Regions from separate parts of the Thermoanaerobacterium calidifontis genome, predicted to be linked through region 2. Evidence: riboswitches for the same ligand, from Rfam matches in the RefSeq annotation. Region 2 holds a riboswitch; each other region holds the start of a gene.

Region 1 (6,166 bases), 740 kb from region 2:
CTTCGGCCATTCAAGAGGTTTCCTCTGGAGTCGAAATTGTGGTTAATTCTAATACTAAGATATTGGAAGAAGTAAATAAAGCTATTGAAAATACAAAGGGCACTGATGATATTTTAAAATTTGTTCAGAATATTTCTAAACAAACTAATTTATTGGGATTGAACGCAGCCATTGAGGCCGCAAGAGCTGGTGAAAAAGGTAAGGGCTTTACTGTAGTTGCTGAAGAGATACGAAAGCTATCTAATAGCAGCAGTGAATCAATAAGTAGAATAGACTCAATATTGGAAAAAATACAGGAATCTATTAAAAGTATTTCTGACAAAATAAATGCATCAAGTTCATTTTTTGAGACACAAGCTACTGCTTTTGAAGAAATTAGTTCATCCATAGAAGAATTAAGCGCTACTTCTCAACTTTTAGAAGAATTAGCAAGGAATTTATAGGATTATAAAAGCAGTGTGGATTTTTTATTTTCGATTTGCTCAAGAAAAAAATCTGAATTTATAGCGCACCTCTGCTTATTTTGCAGGAGTGCTTTTATTTTTATAGAGGCAATAATTTGCTTCTATCAATTGCTGTTATCAAACAAATATCAGAGAAGATAAAAAATATTTTTTAAGCATACTGTTAGACTGAACTCTAAAAGCATGAAAGATGTATTTCATTCTACTTCAAAATTTCTTCTGATAGATCTTCTGGTAAACATAATGATTCGATTATTTTAATAAAAACTTGAAAGAAGTCTCCCATTCTCTTTAGGTGGGAGATGAATTTCTATTGTCTACCATGGAATTATATGTTATAATATTATCAGGAGTAAAAGAGTGAAGTGGTGATATAATGCTGATATTAGATAATAATAATCATTCAGTATTCTTATTGTATTATCATCTTATAATGGTTGTAAAATACAGAAGAAAAGTAATAGACGATAACATATCAAATAGATTAAAGGAGATATTTGAGAATATATCACCTAATTATAATATATCACTGCAAGAATGGAATCACGATAAAGACCATGTACACATACTTTTCAAAGCAGAGCCAAACTCTGAAATATCTAAATTCATTAACGCTTATAAAAGTGCATCGTCTAGACTCATAAAAAAAGAATATCCGCAGATAAAACAAAAACTTTGGAAAGAATATTTTTGGTCAAGAAGTTATTGCCTTCTTACAACTGGTAGTGCACCTATAGAAGTTATAAAACAGTATATAGAAAGCCAAGGTGAGAAAAGATGATGATATGTCAGCATTTTCTCATAGAGCCAACAAAAGAACAAGAAGAAAAGCTTTTTTATACATTGTATTTGTGCCGCAAATTATACAACTATTCACTGGATCAAAGAATAAAACATTACAAACAATATGGCAAAGGACTTACATATAAAGAACAGCAGAACATGCTTCCAAAATATAAAAAAGAACATACAGAATACAAATTAGTACAGTCGCAAATATTACAGGATGTGTTGAGAAGATTAGATAGAGCATATAAAAACTTCTTTGACAAAAGAGCCAAATATCCTAAATTCAAAGATAAATATCACTATACATCCATAACACTTCCGCAATGCGAAGCAAAAAGAAACTTTGGGAATATGTATACATAAAAAATATAGGACATATAAAAATCAAAGCACATAGGAACTTTGATCCAACAAAAGTCAAAACAATAAACATAAAATACCATGCAGGAAAGTGGTATATAAATCTATCAGTTGAAGTAGAAGAAGAAAAAGAAAAAACAGTCATAAGAGAAAAAGCAATAGGAGTAGACAAAGGAATAAACTCAATAGCTGCAACATCAGATGGAGAATTATACTCAAATCCTAAATGGCTACAAAAATCAGAGAAGAAACTAAAAAGACTGCAAAGACAACTTTCAAGAAAAAAGAAAGGAAGCAAAAACAGAGAAAAGCAAAAGAAAAGATTAGCGAAACTTCATGAAAAAGTAGCGAATCAGAGAAGGGACTATCTACATAAGATAAGCTATAACATAGTAAAACATAATGACATCATATGCATTGAAGATTTGCAAGTAAAAAATATGATGAAAAATCATAAACTTGCAAAATCAATAGCAAATGCAGGATGGGGAATGTTAGACAAATATCTCCAGTATAAAGCAGAAAAAGAAGGGAAAAATCTTCGTAAAAGTAAATCCAGCATATACATCACAAAGATGTTCAAGATGCGGGGAAGTAGTAGAAAAAGACTTATCAGTAAGAATACACAAATGCGAGTGCGGATTAGAGATAGACAGAGATGTAAATGCAGCAATGAATGTACTATATGAAGGATTAAAACAATTAGGCATAGCAGCATAAGAGTAATAATTTTGTAGGGAAGGTTCCTCCCGAAGTTACGCCTATGGAGATTGTGTAAGACCTGCTGTGAATAGCAGTAGGCAACGGTCTATGAAGTAGGAAGCTCCACCCTCTATAGGATGGAGTAGGTTCACCAAAAAAATAACCGCCCACTGCAACCAGAGTGTTTATAAATTTAGACACAGTTTTGTTACAAAATTTACATTTTTTTAATATATTTGCAAATGGAATTTTGCTATGGTATAATTTAATTAATTTAATAATATGCTATAACGCTGAATTCGTATGAAACGGGGAAACCAATTTTGGGGTGAATCCATTTGTATGGAGGGGTTATCTTTCGACCCTAACCCGTCAGCTAACCTCGTAAGCGTTGAAAGAGGAGGAAGTAGCATGAATATATTTGGTACAACTACCTTCTATTAGTTGCCGGGTTTCAGCTATAGATTTTCTCTATGGCTTTTTTAATACTCTAAAATAGAAGGAGGTTTTTAAATGAGATTACCTATTTTTTCTGTCATTGGTGCTGGCAATGGTGGGCAGGCGATGGCGGCACATCTTTCGTTGATGGGTTTTACAGTCAATTTGTACAACAGATCTCGTGAGAAATTAGTTCCTATTTTAAATAATGGTGGTATCTATCTTGAAGGTGTCGTAGATGGATTTGCAAAGCTTAATATGGTCACTGACGATATGGAAGACGCTATAAAAGATGCAGACATAATCATGGTGACTGTTCCTGCGTCTGGACACAGTGACATAGCTTATGAAATGTTACCACACTTAAGAAATGATCAGATAATAGTTTTGAATCCGGGAAGAACTTTTGGCGCTATAGAGTTTTATAACATTGTTAAAATTAGAGACGATATAAATGTGGTAGTAGCAGAGACTGATACGTTTATATATGCTTGCAGATCGAATAATGGCATTTCAAAAATTTTCAGGATAAAAGATGTGGTTTCACTGGCATCTATACCGGCTTGGAAGGCTGATTATGTTGTTGATTTATTGAGATTGGCTTATTCGCAGATAGTACCTGCTGAAAATGTTTTAGAGACTAGTTTAAATAATATAGGTTCTATCTTTCATCCAGCGCCTACACTTTTGAATTCTGCAAGAATAGAGACTACAGAAGGTGATTTTCAATATTATCTGGAAGGCATATCACCTTCGGTGGCTAAAATATTGGAAAGAATGGACAGGGAGAGAATAGCAGTTGCCCACGCTTTAGGTGTCAATGCTGTTACAGCGCTTGATTGGCTTAAAGATGCATACGGCGTTATTGCAGACAATCTGTATGATGCGATTCAAAAGACAGATGCTTATAGAGGCTTGCTTGCGCCAAAAAATCTTAATAGTAGGTACATTTTTGAAGATGTGCCAATGAGCTTGGTGCCTATTTCATCGATTGGCAAACAATTAGGCATTCCTACTTATACTATAGATTCCATAATTCATTTGGCATCGTGTATGCATGAGGTGAACTATTGGAAAATCGGGCGCACAGTAGGGAAACTGGGATTGGAAGGGAAAAGCGTAGAAGAAATAAAGGAAATGATAGAGGGGTTAAAGGAGGAGATCACTGTCGCATGAAAAAATATATTATTGCAGCTTCTATAGAAAATGACGTCCATGTTGCGGGAGTATATAGATTTTTAAATATGGCAGAGCAGGAAGGGTATAAAGTGGATTTTTTAGGTCCTGCTACATCTATTGATAAGTTGGTAGATACAGTGACTTTAAAGAAACCTGATATAGTAGGTGTAAGTTATAGACTGACTCCAGAAACACTGAAAATCATATTGAATGAGCTTAAAGATAAAATACGAAAATATGGTTTGAACAATATTAGATGGATATTTGGAGGCACAGAGCCCAATTGCTTAGTTGCAAAAGAGTCAGGAATATTTGAGGAAATTTTTGATGGAACTTTTGGTGATGAGTACACAATTTCATACCTAAGAGGAGAGAAAGCTTCACATAGCGAAATAGAATATGGTAAAGATGTGGTTGAAAGGATTGAGAAAAGCTATCCTTATCCTATAATAAGGCATCACTTTGGGTTGCCTTCGTATGATGATACGCTTAAAGGTGTAAGGAGGATTGCGGAAGAAAAAATTCTCGATGTGATATCTATAGCCCCTGATCAAAATACGCAAGAGCACTTTTTTGATAAAAAGTATAAAGCATCGCTTGATGGGGCAGGTGGTGTGCCTATAAGGACTGAAGAAGAATTCAAAAGACTTTACGATGAGTCAAGGCGTGGAAATTATCCGCTGCTTAGATGTTACAGTGGAACGAATGATGTCTTTAAAATGGCAAAAGTGTTAAAAGACACGATAAACAATGCCTGGGCAGCTATACCCCTTTGCTGGTACAATGTACTAGATGGCAGGGGGCCAAGAGAAGTAGAAGAATCCATTAGAGAGAACCAGATGTTGATGAAGTGGCACGGCGACAGAAACATACCCGTTGAGGTAAATGAAGCACATCACTGGGGGCTTAGAGGTGCACATGATGCCATTTATGTGGCGGCAAGCTATCTTGCAGCGTACAATGCTAAGAGAATGGGTGTAAAGACATATATAGCACAGTTTATGTTTAACGTTCCGCCGGCTACATCTCCTAAAATGGACCTTGCTAAAATGCTGGCATCTATAGAACTTGTTGAAAGCCTTCAGGATGATAACTTTAGAGTGTTGAGACAGGCGAGGGCGGGGCTTGCAAGTATGCCGCAGGATCTTTTTGAGGCGAAAGGGCAGCTTGCTTCCAGCGCATATCTTTCCATGGCGATAAAGCCTCACATATATCATGTTGTAGGTTTTTGTGAAGCACATCATGCTGCTACGCCAGATGATATAATAGAAAGTGTGAAGATTGTAAAAGCTGTAATAAAAAATACCTTATCTGGCATGTTTGATTTTACTCAAGATTTAGATTTTTTAAAGAGGAAAGAGGAACTAATAAATGATGCGATGGTAATAATCAATGCCATAAAGGATCTTAATACACTATGCAGTGATCCGCTGTCAGATCCACATACACTATCATTGGCGATAAAATTGGGAATTTTAGACGCACCGCATCTTAAAGGAAATAAAAGCGCAAGTGGCATGCTGACTACAAAGGTCGTAAATGGTGCGTGCTATGCCTATGACTATGATAGCAATAGGATTATTAAAGAGGAAGAAAGAATATATAACATAATTCAAAATTACCAAAAACTCATAATCGTAGCTTAAAAAATAGTTATTATCGGGTGTATACACAAAATATACATCCGTTTTTTTTTATGTTTTCTATATAAATTTTTTTTGAGAAAAACATATTATAAGGAGAGGCAAATACAATAGGAGGTGATGAATAATTGTTAATAGTTGTAGATCCTGGCCATGGCGGTTCTGACAGTGGTGCTATAGGATATGGCTATTTTGAAAAAGATATAAACTTAAGCGTATCTCTTAAATTGAGGGACGTTTTAGAAGCAAACAATGTAGATGTAATTTTGACAAGGGATAAAGATATAACGTTGGGGCTTAGCGAAAGGTGCGATATTGCCAATAAAAACAATGCAGATTACTTTGTTTCAATTCACTGTAACAGCTTTAAAGATTCTTCTGCGAAGGGGACAGAAACTTATTCATATCCTGGAAGCACTTCCGGAGCAAAATTGGCAAAAAGCGTGCAGCAAGCTATTGTGACAAATTTAAAAACAGCAGATAGAGGTGTAAAAACAGCTAACTTCTATGTATTACATCATACAAATATGCCATCAATATTAGTTGAATTAGGGTTTATAACAAATAAGGATGATTTAGATCTTCTTTTGA
Region 2 (6,166 bases):
TAAAGTGTGCATATCCATAAGCTCTCCTTTTCTTGAGCCCATCTTTTCCATGACTACACCCATGTAATCTTCTGGTATGTCAATAGTAACAAGCTCAATAGGTTCGTGCTTGACACCATTTATCTCCTTTATAATCACAGATGGCTTAGATACCTGAAGCTCATATCCTTCACGCCTCATAGTCTCTATCAAAATGGATAAATGCAGCTCGCCACGTCCAGACACCTTAAATGCTTCTGTCGTTTCTGTCTCCTCAACCCTTAATGCTACATTCGTTTCAAGCTCTTTAAAAAGCCTTTCTCTTAAATGCCTTGATGTTACGTATTTGCCTTCTCTACCTGCAAACGGACTCGTATTTACGCCAAATGTCATGGAAATGGTTGGCTCTTCTATTTCAACAAAATCTACAGCCTCTGGCTTTTCTGGGTCGGCTATCGTCTCTCCAATCTCAATGTCGCTTATACCTGATACAGCTACTATATCACCTAATTTAGCATCATCAACCTGCACCCTTTTCAAACCTTCATATTGATACAGATTGCTTAATTTAACATTTTGCAAAGACCCATCTCTCTTGCATATTGCCACATTTTCACCTGATACGATTTTACCTCTAACCACTTTTCCAATGGCGATTCTTCCAATGTAATCATCATAGTCAAGTGTGGTAACAATAAGCTGCAGTGGATCATCTATATTACCTTCTGGCGCCGGAATCTCTTTTAAGATAGTATCAAAAAGAGGACGCAAATCTACTGATTCATCCTTTAAACTTAACTTAGCAATGCCTTCTCTGGCAGAAGCATATACTACAGGAAAATCAATCTGATCATCATCAGCACCCAATTCAATAAAAAGATCAAGGACTTCATCGATGACTTCCTCTGGCCTTGCATCAGGTCTATCGATTTTGTTCACAACTACTATAGGTTTTAAATTAAGCTCTAAAGCCTTGCTTAATACAAATCTGGTCTGAGGCATTGGTCCTTCGAAAGCATCTACAAGCAATAATACACCATCAACCATTTTTAGTACCCGTTCTACCTCGCCGCCAAAATCAGCATGTCCAGGCGTATCGACTATGTTTATCTTTACACCATTGTACCTTATGGCAGTATTCTTCGAAAGAATAGTTATTCCTCTTTCTCTTTCCAATTCATTTGAATCCATTACTCTTTCTTCGACTTTCTCATTCTGTCTAAAAATGCCACTTTGCTTAAGCATTCCATCTACTAAAGTTGTTTTCCCATGATCAACATGCGCTATTATAGCTACATTCCTTATATCGTCCCTTACAAACCCCATTTAGGTTAACTCCTTCCATACAAATGCAAATTTTATACAATATATAATGATATATTAATATGCTTAAATAGTCAACAAACTATAAATATCACCTAAAAATGCATCAAAAAAAGACACATGAAAGTGCCTTTTTGTCTTTATGCATATTTACTGTATAACTCTTCTGGCTGTAGCATAATGAGCGCTGTAGTAGTCTTCATACAAAGAGCTTATCATGACTTTTCCAGCACCAGATGAAGCGTGCATAAACTGTCCATTTCCTATGTATATCCCAGCATGGTTTATTATGCTGCTCCCTAATGTCTTAAAAAACACCAAATCTCCAGGCTGCAAATTAGCTTTGTCAACGTACGTACCTACTGTAGCTTGATCATCAGCTACCCTCGGCAAAGTAATTCCGACGCTTTTAAAGACGTATTGAGTAAAACCGGAACAATCAAAACCCGATGGAGATTCACCACCGTAAACATACCTCGTTCCTAAAAACTCTTTTCCAAAGTCAATAAGCCTCGAGGCAATGCTTCTATCAACATCACCCCTTGACACCGTACTTGAAGACCTTAATGAAAGGTACTTGCCGTATATCCAGCCTACAGTTCCATCTGAAAGCTTTATGTTGTACCAGCCATTATCCTGTCCAATCACTGTAACCACATCGCTATAGTTTAACTGTGTAATAACCTTTGACGACAAGCTTCCGCCATTTCTGACATTTACACCGTTTCCAATGACAACGCCACTTCCCAGATCTGCTGCATAAATATGTGTAAGCATCGAAGAACCCACCATCGTCATACCGAAAACGGATACACCAAAAATAAATTTACCTAATTTGCTATTCATAGCTAATCTCCTTCCTTTTGCCTCCGGAGTTAGTTGACGGGTGCGGGATAGAAGGTACCCCTACTGCATATGGCAGATTAACCCCAAACATGAAAAATCCTCCGTACCTAAATAGGATTCGGCAAGATTGCTAATATGTACAAGTTTCTTTTATTTTATCAAAAACGATTAATAAAGTCAATGTTTTCATAATAATTTTTTAAGATTTTTTTAATAAACTCTTAATATATTTTATAAAAAATTTATAAATTTGTTACAATCTCTATAAACAAGCGGCTTATTGTAGTATAATTTTACTTGATGTACGAAAAGGAGGATATAAATGAGCCAAATAGTCATACTTCAAAAAATCGCAATAAGCATCATCATAATATTTTTTGGTTACGCAGTAAAGAAAATGAAATTTTTACCTGCGGAAACAGGAAAAGTCCTGAATAGTTTTATAATCTACATAACATTGCCTGCCAGCATCGCAAAAGTTTTCTTGACTACAAAAGTAAATACAAACTTATTCGTTTTGACATTATCAGGCTTTGCTTTTGGTTTCATCACTTTTATTATAGGCTTTTTAGCCTTTAGAAACGCAAATTTAAAAAGAGAAACAAAAGGTACTTTGATCATATCTCTCTGCGGATACAACATAGGTCTTTTTGCTTTCCCGTTTGTCCAACAAATCTATGGCAACAATGGTCTTTTGCACATCGCAATGTTTGACATGGGAAATTCATTTAATGTCTTTGGAATCGCATATATCGCTGCATACGCATTTTCTCAGAGTGATAAATTAGATCTGAAAAAAGTATTTAAAAAGATCTTGTACTTTGTACCTTTTGACACTTATATAATAGCCTTCCTTTTGAATGTCATGGGTGTTAAATTCCCAAGTTTAATCGTCAACCTGGCAGAGCAAATTTCGATGCCGAATACAACATTAGCTTTGTTTGTAATAGGGTATTTTCTTGATTTTAATTTAGAAAAGGATGAAATTTTATCACTAGTTAAAGGACTTGCCATAAAATATGCGCCAGGCATAGCACTGTTTTTTGTCTTGCCTATGTTTTTCAATACTGCATCGATGACAATTAAAGCTATAATGTTAGGGACCATCATGCCGACAGCGCTTGTAGCAGTCATATATTCTGATGAGAGAAATCTAAACACCAAACTGGCATCGATCTTTATAACGACAACGACGATTGTTGCGATTGTATTCATGTCAATTATAATGGTAAAATGGCATTAAAAAAAGCCTTTTGAAAGGCTTTTTTATGTAAAATATTTATTTTCATTTTGGTGCGGAGGGCGGGACTTGAACCCGCACGGAAAACTCCATACGCCCCTCAAACGTACGCGTCTGCCTATTCCGCCACCCCCGCGTCACAATATCGTCAGCACATTAGTCATTATATAATGTTTTTTTGTTTGTGTCAATACCTTTTTGCATAAATTGCGATTCAGTAAGTATTATATAGACAAATATGAATTCATGCCTGTCTATATTATCCTTTTTAATTTTGCATTCTCTATCCTTCCAGGAATTCGGCCTCTTTTTGCAATAGGTTCTCCTTCTACTTCTTTAATATCCATCGTCATGTCTATAGGAGATGCATCTGATATATAGCTGCCAACGCCAAATGCATCTGCACCGCTTAATGCAAGCTCTTTTATCCTTTCTGGTGTAAGCCCACCAGACACAATGATCTTGACATTGTCAAATCCTTTTTGATTAAGCCTCTGCCTAAGCTCATACACAAGACTTGCCGTTACGCCTCCTCTCTCAGACGGCGTATCCAATCTTATGCCATACAACCTATCTCCTAAAAATTCAGCCACCCTCAATGATTCTTCAATTTCATCTTTAAATGTATCTACTAAAATAGTTATTTTCTCATCTTTAGGCGTTATCTCACTGTAAGCTTTAGCTATAGTAAGAGTGTCGCCAGCTATCAGAAAAGCCGCATGTGGTACTGTCCCCTTTGGCTCGCGTCCTAAAAGCTTCGCGCCTAATATGCAACTGGCATCATCAGCGCCACCTATTAGTGCTGCCCTTTCCATGACAGGAGCCACTGCAGGATGCACATGTCTTGCACCAAAACAAAGTAAAGGCTTGTCTGGAATAACTTCTTTAAGCTCTCTTGCTGCAGTAGCCCATCCGCATGAACTTGCCAACATACCCAATATCACAGTTTCATACGTACCAAACTCGCTGTACGGTCCAATGATTCTCATAACAGTCTCTTTTGGTTCAAAAGTCTCTCCTTCATCTATAGACCACACTTCAATGTTTTTATCTTTTAAGACATTTTTTACTTCAGGCAACCCTGCAAAAACACCACTTTTTCTTGCAAATATCTCTGCCGTAACGACTTTCCCGTCTATTCCTAAATGCTTTAAAATATCTTGCGTCCTTAGAAAATAAACGTCTGTAGTCGCGCCATTTTTTATTTCGTCATGTGTGGCAGAAAAAAATTCCCTATCGCTACTCACCTTAACTTCCCTTAAGTCTTCAAGATGCTTTATAATTTTCATATGTATTCTTCTCCCTCTCTATAATCTAAATATCCTAAGTAAGATTGTCGTAATGCCAAGGGCTATCATTGGTCCAACCGGTGCTCCCTTAAAGAAGCTTACACCAATCACAGTACCCAGCAAAACACCTACAACACCATTTGTATCTACTTTCATGGCATTAAGGCCTATAGATGCCAATACAGCTACAATTATCCCAGCAATAACTGTAATAACCCCTTCCATGCTTTTTGCAGCATTTAAAAAATCATCAACTGATACTTTGCTCATTGCAAGAGGTGACAAGGCTCCCATAGTCAATACTATTATACCAAGATTCATGCCATTTTTCGATACAAATTGATTAATTATTTCCAAGTTCATAAGTTTAATAAAAAGAAGCATTAGAATAGCAGCCGCAACATTGTTGTTTTTTCCTATAATGCTGAAAAACAACATGATGGATAGAATCAAAACCCCAAAATCCATTTATGATCCCTCGCAACATAATGTTGTGCAATGTTTCAAACTATCTGTATAAATTTGTGTAAATCTTATAATACTTAAGCACCTTTTTAATGTACTTATCCGTCTCTGAAAAAGGCACTTTCTTGAGATTGCTGCCATTTTCCGAGTACCTCTTGTCCTTTAACCAATTTGAAACATTGCCACTTCCTCCATTATATGCGGCTACTGCCAAAGTGACATCATTATTAAATTGTTTTAAAAGGTATTTTAGATACCATGTTCCTATATTTATATTGTAATCTGGATTAAAAAGCATATTAACGCTAAAATTTTTAATGCCTATGTAATTAGCAACCCAAGTTCCTGTCTCAGGTATCACTTGCATAAGGCCTATAGCCCCTTTGCTTGAAACGCTGTCAGGATTAAAATTGCTTTCTGCCTTTATCATGGCAAAAATCAAATTAGGATCTACTCCATACTGATTTGAATAGAAGTACACCTGTTGACTGTATTTTTTAGGATATAATTGCTTTAGAAACCAATTTGTCTTAACTCCATATACCGTCAAGACAGTAATCGCTGCTACTATCACCAATATGACTTTTTTAAACTTCAATATAATACCTCCAGATGTTCTATTTTGAAAAGCGCCCCCACAACAGCTCAACTTGTCTTTTTATGGCATTAAAATCCTTGCAGTTATTAATTATAAAATCTGCGTACTTCATTTTGTCCTCTATAGACATCTGGCTTTTAATACGGTTCAGTGCGTCTTTATAGCTTAAATTGTCTCTTTTCATAAGCCTTCTAATCTGTGTCTTTTTATCAACAACCACAAGCCATACTTCATCTACCATATTAAAAAGCTTCATCTCAATTAACAATGCTGCATCAAGCACGATGGCTTTCTCTTTGCCTTTTTTTCTCTCTTCCTCTATTATATCTTTTATCCTTTTTATTATTTCCGGATGCGTAATTTCATTTAATTTATTCAATTTTTCTTTATCAGCAAAAACAAGGTTACCCAGTTTTCTCCGGTCTA
Region 3 (6,166 bases), 670 kb from region 2:
CAAGACCTAATACAGAATTCGCTTTTCTGTTTACCTGTTCTTTTATGATTTCCGCTGCAGCTCTGCTCATTTCATCATAATCATTTGTTATTATTAATCTCACAATAATCATCCTTTCATTTTATATTAATATTAAGTAATTTGTCTTTAGAAGGACATCTGCAGATGCTCCTATAGCAGCAGCATCTTCGTTTAACTTTGTATATATGATTTTTGCATCAAATGGAACCATTTTCTCAACAAGCTTTTTTATACTATCTACTATATCGATGCCTAAGTTTATCACATCGCCTGCTATTACTATTAGCTCCGGATTTAATATGCTAATAATGTTGGCAAAACCCATGCTTAAATTTTCTATAAATTCTTCAAAAGCTTTGATGCAAATTTCATCTTTTGTCAAATATCCATTAACAAAATCTTCTATCGTATCAAATTTTCCATTCGACATATTCTTTAATGTGGAGACAAGACCTAAAAGCGATGCTTTGCTTTCAAAGTACCCGTAATCTTCATAGAAATACTTTTTGCCTAAAACATCTCTGCCTATAGCCATGTAGCCAACTTCCCCTGCTGAATATTTGTGTCCCCTTACTAATTTGCCGTTAATGTATATTCCAGAACCAATGCCATTTCCTATCGTCACGAGCACAAAATTGTTGACATCTTTGCATGAACCAATCCATCTTTCACCCAATGCTGCGTAATTAACGCTGTTGTCTATAAATATGTCATAGTCAAACGTTTCTTTCAACTTAGAAAGAAGGTTAAAGTCAACCCATGAAAGCCCCGGTGCGTACACTGTTCCTTTTTCTATATTTGTTATACCAGGAGCTCCAACTCCTATTCCTGCAATATCATCTTGATATTCTAATAATTCCTTAATGATTTTGACTGTGTTTAGGAAAGCTTTTTCTTTTATTCCTGTAGGTCTTTTTATCTTTTTTATTATTTTTCCTTCCAAATTTGTAAGCACTCCAATTGTATTCGTCGATTCTATATCGATGCCTATTGAAAATTTCGCATTCGGGTTAAATGTAAGCTCAATAGGTTTTCTGCCTGCAGACGCGGTATTTCCAAATCCCTCCTCACTTACAAGTCCTTCCTTTATCAATTCATCTACTATTCCAGATACAGTAGATTTGCTCATATTAAGGATTTTTGAGATTTTCACGCGAGAGATTGGCTGCATTTTTTTAATGACATCCAAAACATTTGCCGTGTTTATATTTTTGATAAGATAATTGGTGCCCTTTCGATACTGCGTCAATCTATCACCTCCCAAATTAGTTCTTAGTCCGAACTAAATATCTTTAAAAAATTAGTTCGAGCTTCGAACTTTTACCTAATAATATTATACCATCAATAATGTGCTTTTGTAAATAATTTTTACATACGATTTAGGAGGAATTTCTAAATTTTTGTAGAATATATGTTTTATAATTATGCAAGCTAAAAGACAAAAGAGGTAAATATGGCTATGAATAAAAAAGGAGAGTTTTTGAAGACACCTCATTGTAGACTACAAGAATAAAATCCATTGGTCCCCCGGCTTCATATTGAATTAATAATTTAAAGTTGTATAATAATTCTAAAGTTAGAATGTTTCAATGAGGTGTTATTTATGAAAGACAATGAGCCGAATAAAAAAAATGAATTTGAGAATGAATTAGATGATTTGAAAGAATGGGAGGAAAACCAGTACAACCCTGGCTATTATATTGGAACAGGACGGATTCCTGAACCCATAAAAGGAGTTGGCAAATATCCTTTTATACAAATAATTATTGGCTTGATAGTACTGATTCCCATGATAATCGCCGTAATCGATGAAACAGATGTGCTAAATGTAATAGCATTTATAATACCAGCTATAATTGGTATTTCCCTCATTTACGGAGGCATAATAAAATTAATAAACAAGAAAAAAATTAGAAAAGGAAACAAATTGCATTGACATAATTTTTTGACTTATTATATAATGAAGTAGATGTCTTCTAAAAATATTATATAATCTATCTATGTAAAGGGGAGTAGTTCACATATATGAATATGTGGCAAAGTCAACATGCTGGTTTTAACCTGGCTTTGCCTTAAAGAATGAGACCTTTACGTAATATGTTCACATATTATGTAATAGGTTTTATTTTTTTGGCATACTAATTACAAGGAGGCAGATTTGATGAATGCTTTAATATCGTCTTTTATTCTCGTTTTTGCATCTGAAATGGGCGACAAGTCACAGTTTATGGCTATGGCATTTGCCACATTTATAAAAGCCAGAACTGTTTTAATAAGCATATTAGTGGCTGCCCTTTTAAATATGGGTATTGCGGTTTTGTTCGGCTCATTTATTACAGAGTACATACCGATAAAATACGTGAAGCTGTTGGCTGCCATATCTTTTTTAATTTTTGGGTTGATAACATTAAAAAATGGTCATGAAGGGCATGAAAAAATCAGAAAATCCAAATACGGTCCAGTTTTCACCATAATAAGTACATATTTTATTTCAGAATTTGGAGATAAGACGCAGCTTTCGACATTAGCACTTACTGCCACATACAAAAATCCTGTATTTGTTTTATTAGGCGCTACTGCTGGAATTTTCATAGCCGATGTCATTGGAATCGTATTGGGAGTTTATTTAGGCAAGAAATTGCCAACAAAGCTTTTGCACTACATATCAGCGTTCATTTTTATAATATTTGGTTTTATCACTTTGTACGAAGCAAAAACTCTATAGAAAGCAAAATGGATACCTTTCGGTATCCATTTTGCTCCTCTTAGCCTCTCATTAGCAATCATTTTTATCTTGCATAAGAAAATACCATATTGCCTACTTTTAATGCAACCGGCAATGACCAAAGCCACTGATTGGTATTGCTGTTGTCAAAGTAATAAAGTGCGCCGTTTGTAGGATCTACACCATTTAAGGCATCTCTCGCAGCACTTATTGAGTCTGGCGTGGCAGGTACATTTATCCAGCCGTTTTCAACAGGCGTAAATTGATAGTAACCATTGCTATCGACTTGATATATTACGCCTTGTATTGTGTTAGGAAATATACCGCTTTTTACCCTATTTACTATCACGGCACCAACAGCAACTTTAGCCTGATATGGTTCACCACCAGCTTCCGCATTTATAAGCCTTGATAGAAGATCCAAATCGGCATTTGTGTATGAAATAACACCTCTTTGGACTGAACCTCTGTTTGCAGTTACATCGCTTCTTATACTTGAAGAAGTTGATGGTGTACCAGACGTAGACGTTGGTATGACAAAAACTTGCCCCGGATAAATCATATCACCTGTTAAACCATTTACATTTTTTAAAGCATCTACAGTAGTACCATATTTTGTGGCAATTAAGTATAAACTATCGCCTTTTTGGACTGTATATGTGTTGTCACTGCCAGGTACAACCAATACCTGTCCGGGATATATTACTGTATCACTGAGATTGTTAAGCTTCATTATTTGATTGTATGTTGTACCATAATTTAAGCCTATCTTGTATAGGCTATCACCAGGTTTTACAGTATACGTTGCCGCAAATGCCGTCTGAGAAAATAAAAGAGCCGCTGCCAATGATGCAATGAGAGGCTTTACCTTAATACATTTTTTTAACATAAAAATCCCCCTTTTGCCTCCGAGGTTAGTTGACGGGTTCGGGCAAAGGGCCGCCCTACCACCTAAGTGGATTCACCCCAAAGAAAAATCCCCCGTACCCCTTTTCGGGGATTCGGCATATTTTACTTTAATTATAAGGGGAATGCTTGTATATGTCCATATTAAACTGATGGGAATATAGGTAATTAGTGGCATTCACTGTAACCGCAAAATGGGCAGTAAATACATCCGCTTTCAGGAACTAACTGTGCACCACAATCAGGGCATGTATATTCTTTAGAAGAACTTTTTACCTCCATCTGCTGATTTTTCGTCGCTTCTTTTTGTAACATTTTATACCCTCCAATATATAGTGATTTTATAAATATATTATACCATATATTGTGGAGTATGTCACTAAAAATAAAATAACAATCCCATCCGTCAAACTTTTGGGATCGTTATTTTAAATTCAGATCCTTCATTTAATTTGCTTCTTACTTCAATACTTCCACCATGCAGCTCAACAATAAGCTTTGCAATAGACAGTCCTAAACCCATTCCACCAGTTTCTTTGCTCCTTGCTTTGTCAACCCTATAAAATCTGTCAAATATATAAGGAATCTCTTCTTCAGGTATTCCGATTCCGTCGTCTTTAATTATTACGGCTACATTTTTATCTACTTCTTCTGCAAAAATTTTTATATTGCCGTCAATATCTGTGTATTTTAATGCATTATCAAGAATTATTCTTAGAAGCTCCTTTATAAGGTTCCTATCTGCATTCATTTCCAAAGTTTTATCACAAAAAATCTCAATGTTCTTTTCATTAAAAATCACTTTAGCATTCCTGACTATTTCTGCAATCAATTCATAAACGTTAAATAATTTCTTGTTTACATTAAGCGTCTTGTTATCTCCTCTTGCCAGCATTAAAAGCCTTTCAATCAATATCTCCATTTCTTGCTCTTCTTTTTTTAAAGCACCTATAGACTCTTCCAGTACATCTTTGTTATCCTTCCCCCACCTGTCTATAAGCTCTATATATCCTTTCAAGACAGATAAAGGTGTCCTAAGCTCATGAGACACATTTGATATAAATGCATTCTGCCTTTTAAAATAGTCTTCCAGCCTGTCCAGCATGTCATTAAATGTAGCAGCAAGCTTAGACAGTTCATCATTATTTCCATTAACGCTCAATCTTTTATTTAATTTCTTCTCGTCGATTGCATGAACTTCTCTCACCATATAATCAACAGGTCTTAATGCTCTACCTGTTATAAAATACCCTGCAAAAAAAGACACCAATACTCCAATGACATCAGAAACAGCCATCATCACAAACAAAAGCTTTAAAAAGAAATACTGATTTTTTAAATCCTCATAAACCTGAATGTAAAAGCCCTTATTCCCATAAATGTACTCTCTGTTTATGTATGCTATATGCGTCTCATCTTTTTCTATTTTTGTAGGTGTATTTATATTTTTATCGTAGGATATATCAATCAAATGTGGTGAAGACACGTACACAATTTTCCCCTGCAAATCCACAATCTTTAAATACATATTTTCACCTATCAACGATCCGAAAAGCAAATCTTTGTCTACACTTGTAATTATTCCATCAACCTCTTTCAGCTTTTCGACTATGACATCTGATTGATTTTGTATATCGTCAAATGCTTGATATACAAGGTAATATTTGAGGCCGTACAACACAGACGCATTAAGCACTATTAAAATAAATGAAAATATGATAGCATAAAGCAATGCAATTCTCAACTTTATTGATAATTTAAAGCCTTTAATCTTCATCTTTTTCTTTCCTTAAAGAGTATCCTACACCTCTTATCGTCTGTATCAACTTATTATTAAACGGTTCATCAATTTTACTCCTCAAATATCTTATGTACACATCAACTATGTTTGTCTCACCAATATAATTGTAGCCCCATACATTCTCCAATATATTTTCTCTTGTAAGCACTATTTCAGAGTTTATAATCAAATATTTCAAAAGCTCAAACTCTTTTTTCGTCAACTCTACCTTTATTCCATCTCTTTTTACTTCGTATGTAGACAGGTCCATTGTTATGCCATCATATGCCAATTTATTAGCATTTGACTTTGCATTTTTTCTAAGGGCATTTCTTATTCTCGCCATAAGCTCTTCAATCGAAAACGGCTTCGTAAGATAATCATCAGCGCCTATATCAAGCCCTAATACCTTGTCTTTTACCTCATCTTTTGCGCTTAAAATTATTACAGGTGTTGATGATTTTTTTCTCAGTTCTCTCAAGACTGAAAAACCATCCAAACCTGGAAGCATCAAATCTAAGATTATCAAATCGTAATCTCCATCTAAAGCCTTTCTTAAACCACTATTGCCGCTATATTCTAATGTCACACTATAACCTTCATGTTCAAGCTCTATCTGTAAAAATCTCGCAATTCTTTTCTCATCTTCAATTATGAGTATGCTTTCTTCCATTAAAATCACCAATTTTTATTATAGCACATTAAGTACGCTATAAAAATCAGGAAATGAAATA

What was found. A riboswitch is a leader RNA that binds a small molecule or an ion and turns the genes downstream of it on or off. The one in region 2 is predicted to bind cyclic di-AMP.
Region 1: linked by a shared signal. The riboswitch ahead of ACZ42G_RS01510 (NAD/NADP octopine/nopaline dehydrogenase family protein) and the one ahead of ACZ42G_RS05110 (C40 family peptidase) in region 2 are both predicted to bind cyclic di-AMP.
Region 3: linked by a shared signal. The riboswitch ahead of ACZ42G_RS08910 (cell wall hydrolase) and the one ahead of ACZ42G_RS05110 (C40 family peptidase) in region 2 are both predicted to bind cyclic di-AMP.

The regions. Positions count from the first base shown of each region.
Region 1 covers NZ_AP042436.1:285,707-291,872, forward strand. Annotated here, with positions in the region: gene ACZ42G_RS01485 (methyl-accepting chemotaxis protein) at 1-443, shown strand, start outside; gene tnpA (IS200/IS605 family transposase) at 844-1,245, shown strand; gene ACZ42G_RS01495 (RNA-guided endonuclease InsQ/TnpB family protein) at 1,242-1,616, shown strand; partial or broken gene ACZ42G_RS01500 (RNA-guided endonuclease InsQ/TnpB family protein) at 1,577-2,101, shown strand; gene ACZ42G_RS01505 (transposase) at 2,151-2,333, shown strand; cyclic di-AMP (ydaO/yuaA leader) riboswitch at 2,597-2,720, shown strand; gene ACZ42G_RS01510 (NAD/NADP octopine/nopaline dehydrogenase family protein) at 2,829-3,929, shown strand; gene ACZ42G_RS01515 (cobalamin B12-binding domain-containing protein) at 3,926-5,578, shown strand; gene ACZ42G_RS01520 (N-acetylmuramoyl-L-alanine amidase family protein) at 5,704-6,166, shown strand, end outside.
Region 2 covers NZ_AP042436.1:1,027,931-1,034,096, reverse strand. Annotated here, with positions in the region: gene typA (translational GTPase TypA) at 1-1,305, opposite strand, end outside; gene ACZ42G_RS05110 (C40 family peptidase) at 1,453-2,148, opposite strand; cyclic di-AMP (ydaO/yuaA leader) riboswitch at 2,152-2,282, opposite strand; gene ACZ42G_RS05105 (AEC family transporter) at 2,471-3,391, shown strand; tRNA gene ACZ42G_RS05100 (tRNA-Leu) at 3,440-3,524, opposite strand; gene ACZ42G_RS05095 (nicotinate phosphoribosyltransferase) at 3,643-4,677, opposite strand; gene ACZ42G_RS05090 (DUF441 domain-containing protein) at 4,696-5,145, opposite strand; gene ACZ42G_RS05085 (lytic transglycosylase domain-containing protein) at 5,186-5,740, opposite strand; gene coaE (dephospho-CoA kinase) at 5,760-6,166, opposite strand, start outside.
Region 3 covers NZ_AP042436.1:1,694,014-1,700,179, forward strand. Annotated here, with positions in the region: gene nagB (glucosamine-6-phosphate deaminase) at 1-103, opposite strand, end outside; gene ACZ42G_RS08895 (ROK family transcriptional regulator) at 122-1,270, opposite strand; gene ACZ42G_RS08900 (hypothetical protein) at 1,625-1,957, shown strand; gene ACZ42G_RS08905 (TMEM165/GDT1 family protein) at 2,183-2,746, shown strand; gene ACZ42G_RS08910 (cell wall hydrolase) at 2,811-3,635, opposite strand; cyclic di-AMP (ydaO/yuaA leader) riboswitch at 3,635-3,763, opposite strand; gene ACZ42G_RS08915 (hypothetical protein) at 3,821-3,967, opposite strand; gene ACZ42G_RS08920 (sensor histidine kinase) at 4,059-5,429, opposite strand; gene ACZ42G_RS08925 (response regulator transcription factor) at 5,419-6,105, opposite strand; gene aroA (3-phosphoshikimate 1-carboxyvinyltransferase) at 6,124-6,166, opposite strand, start outside.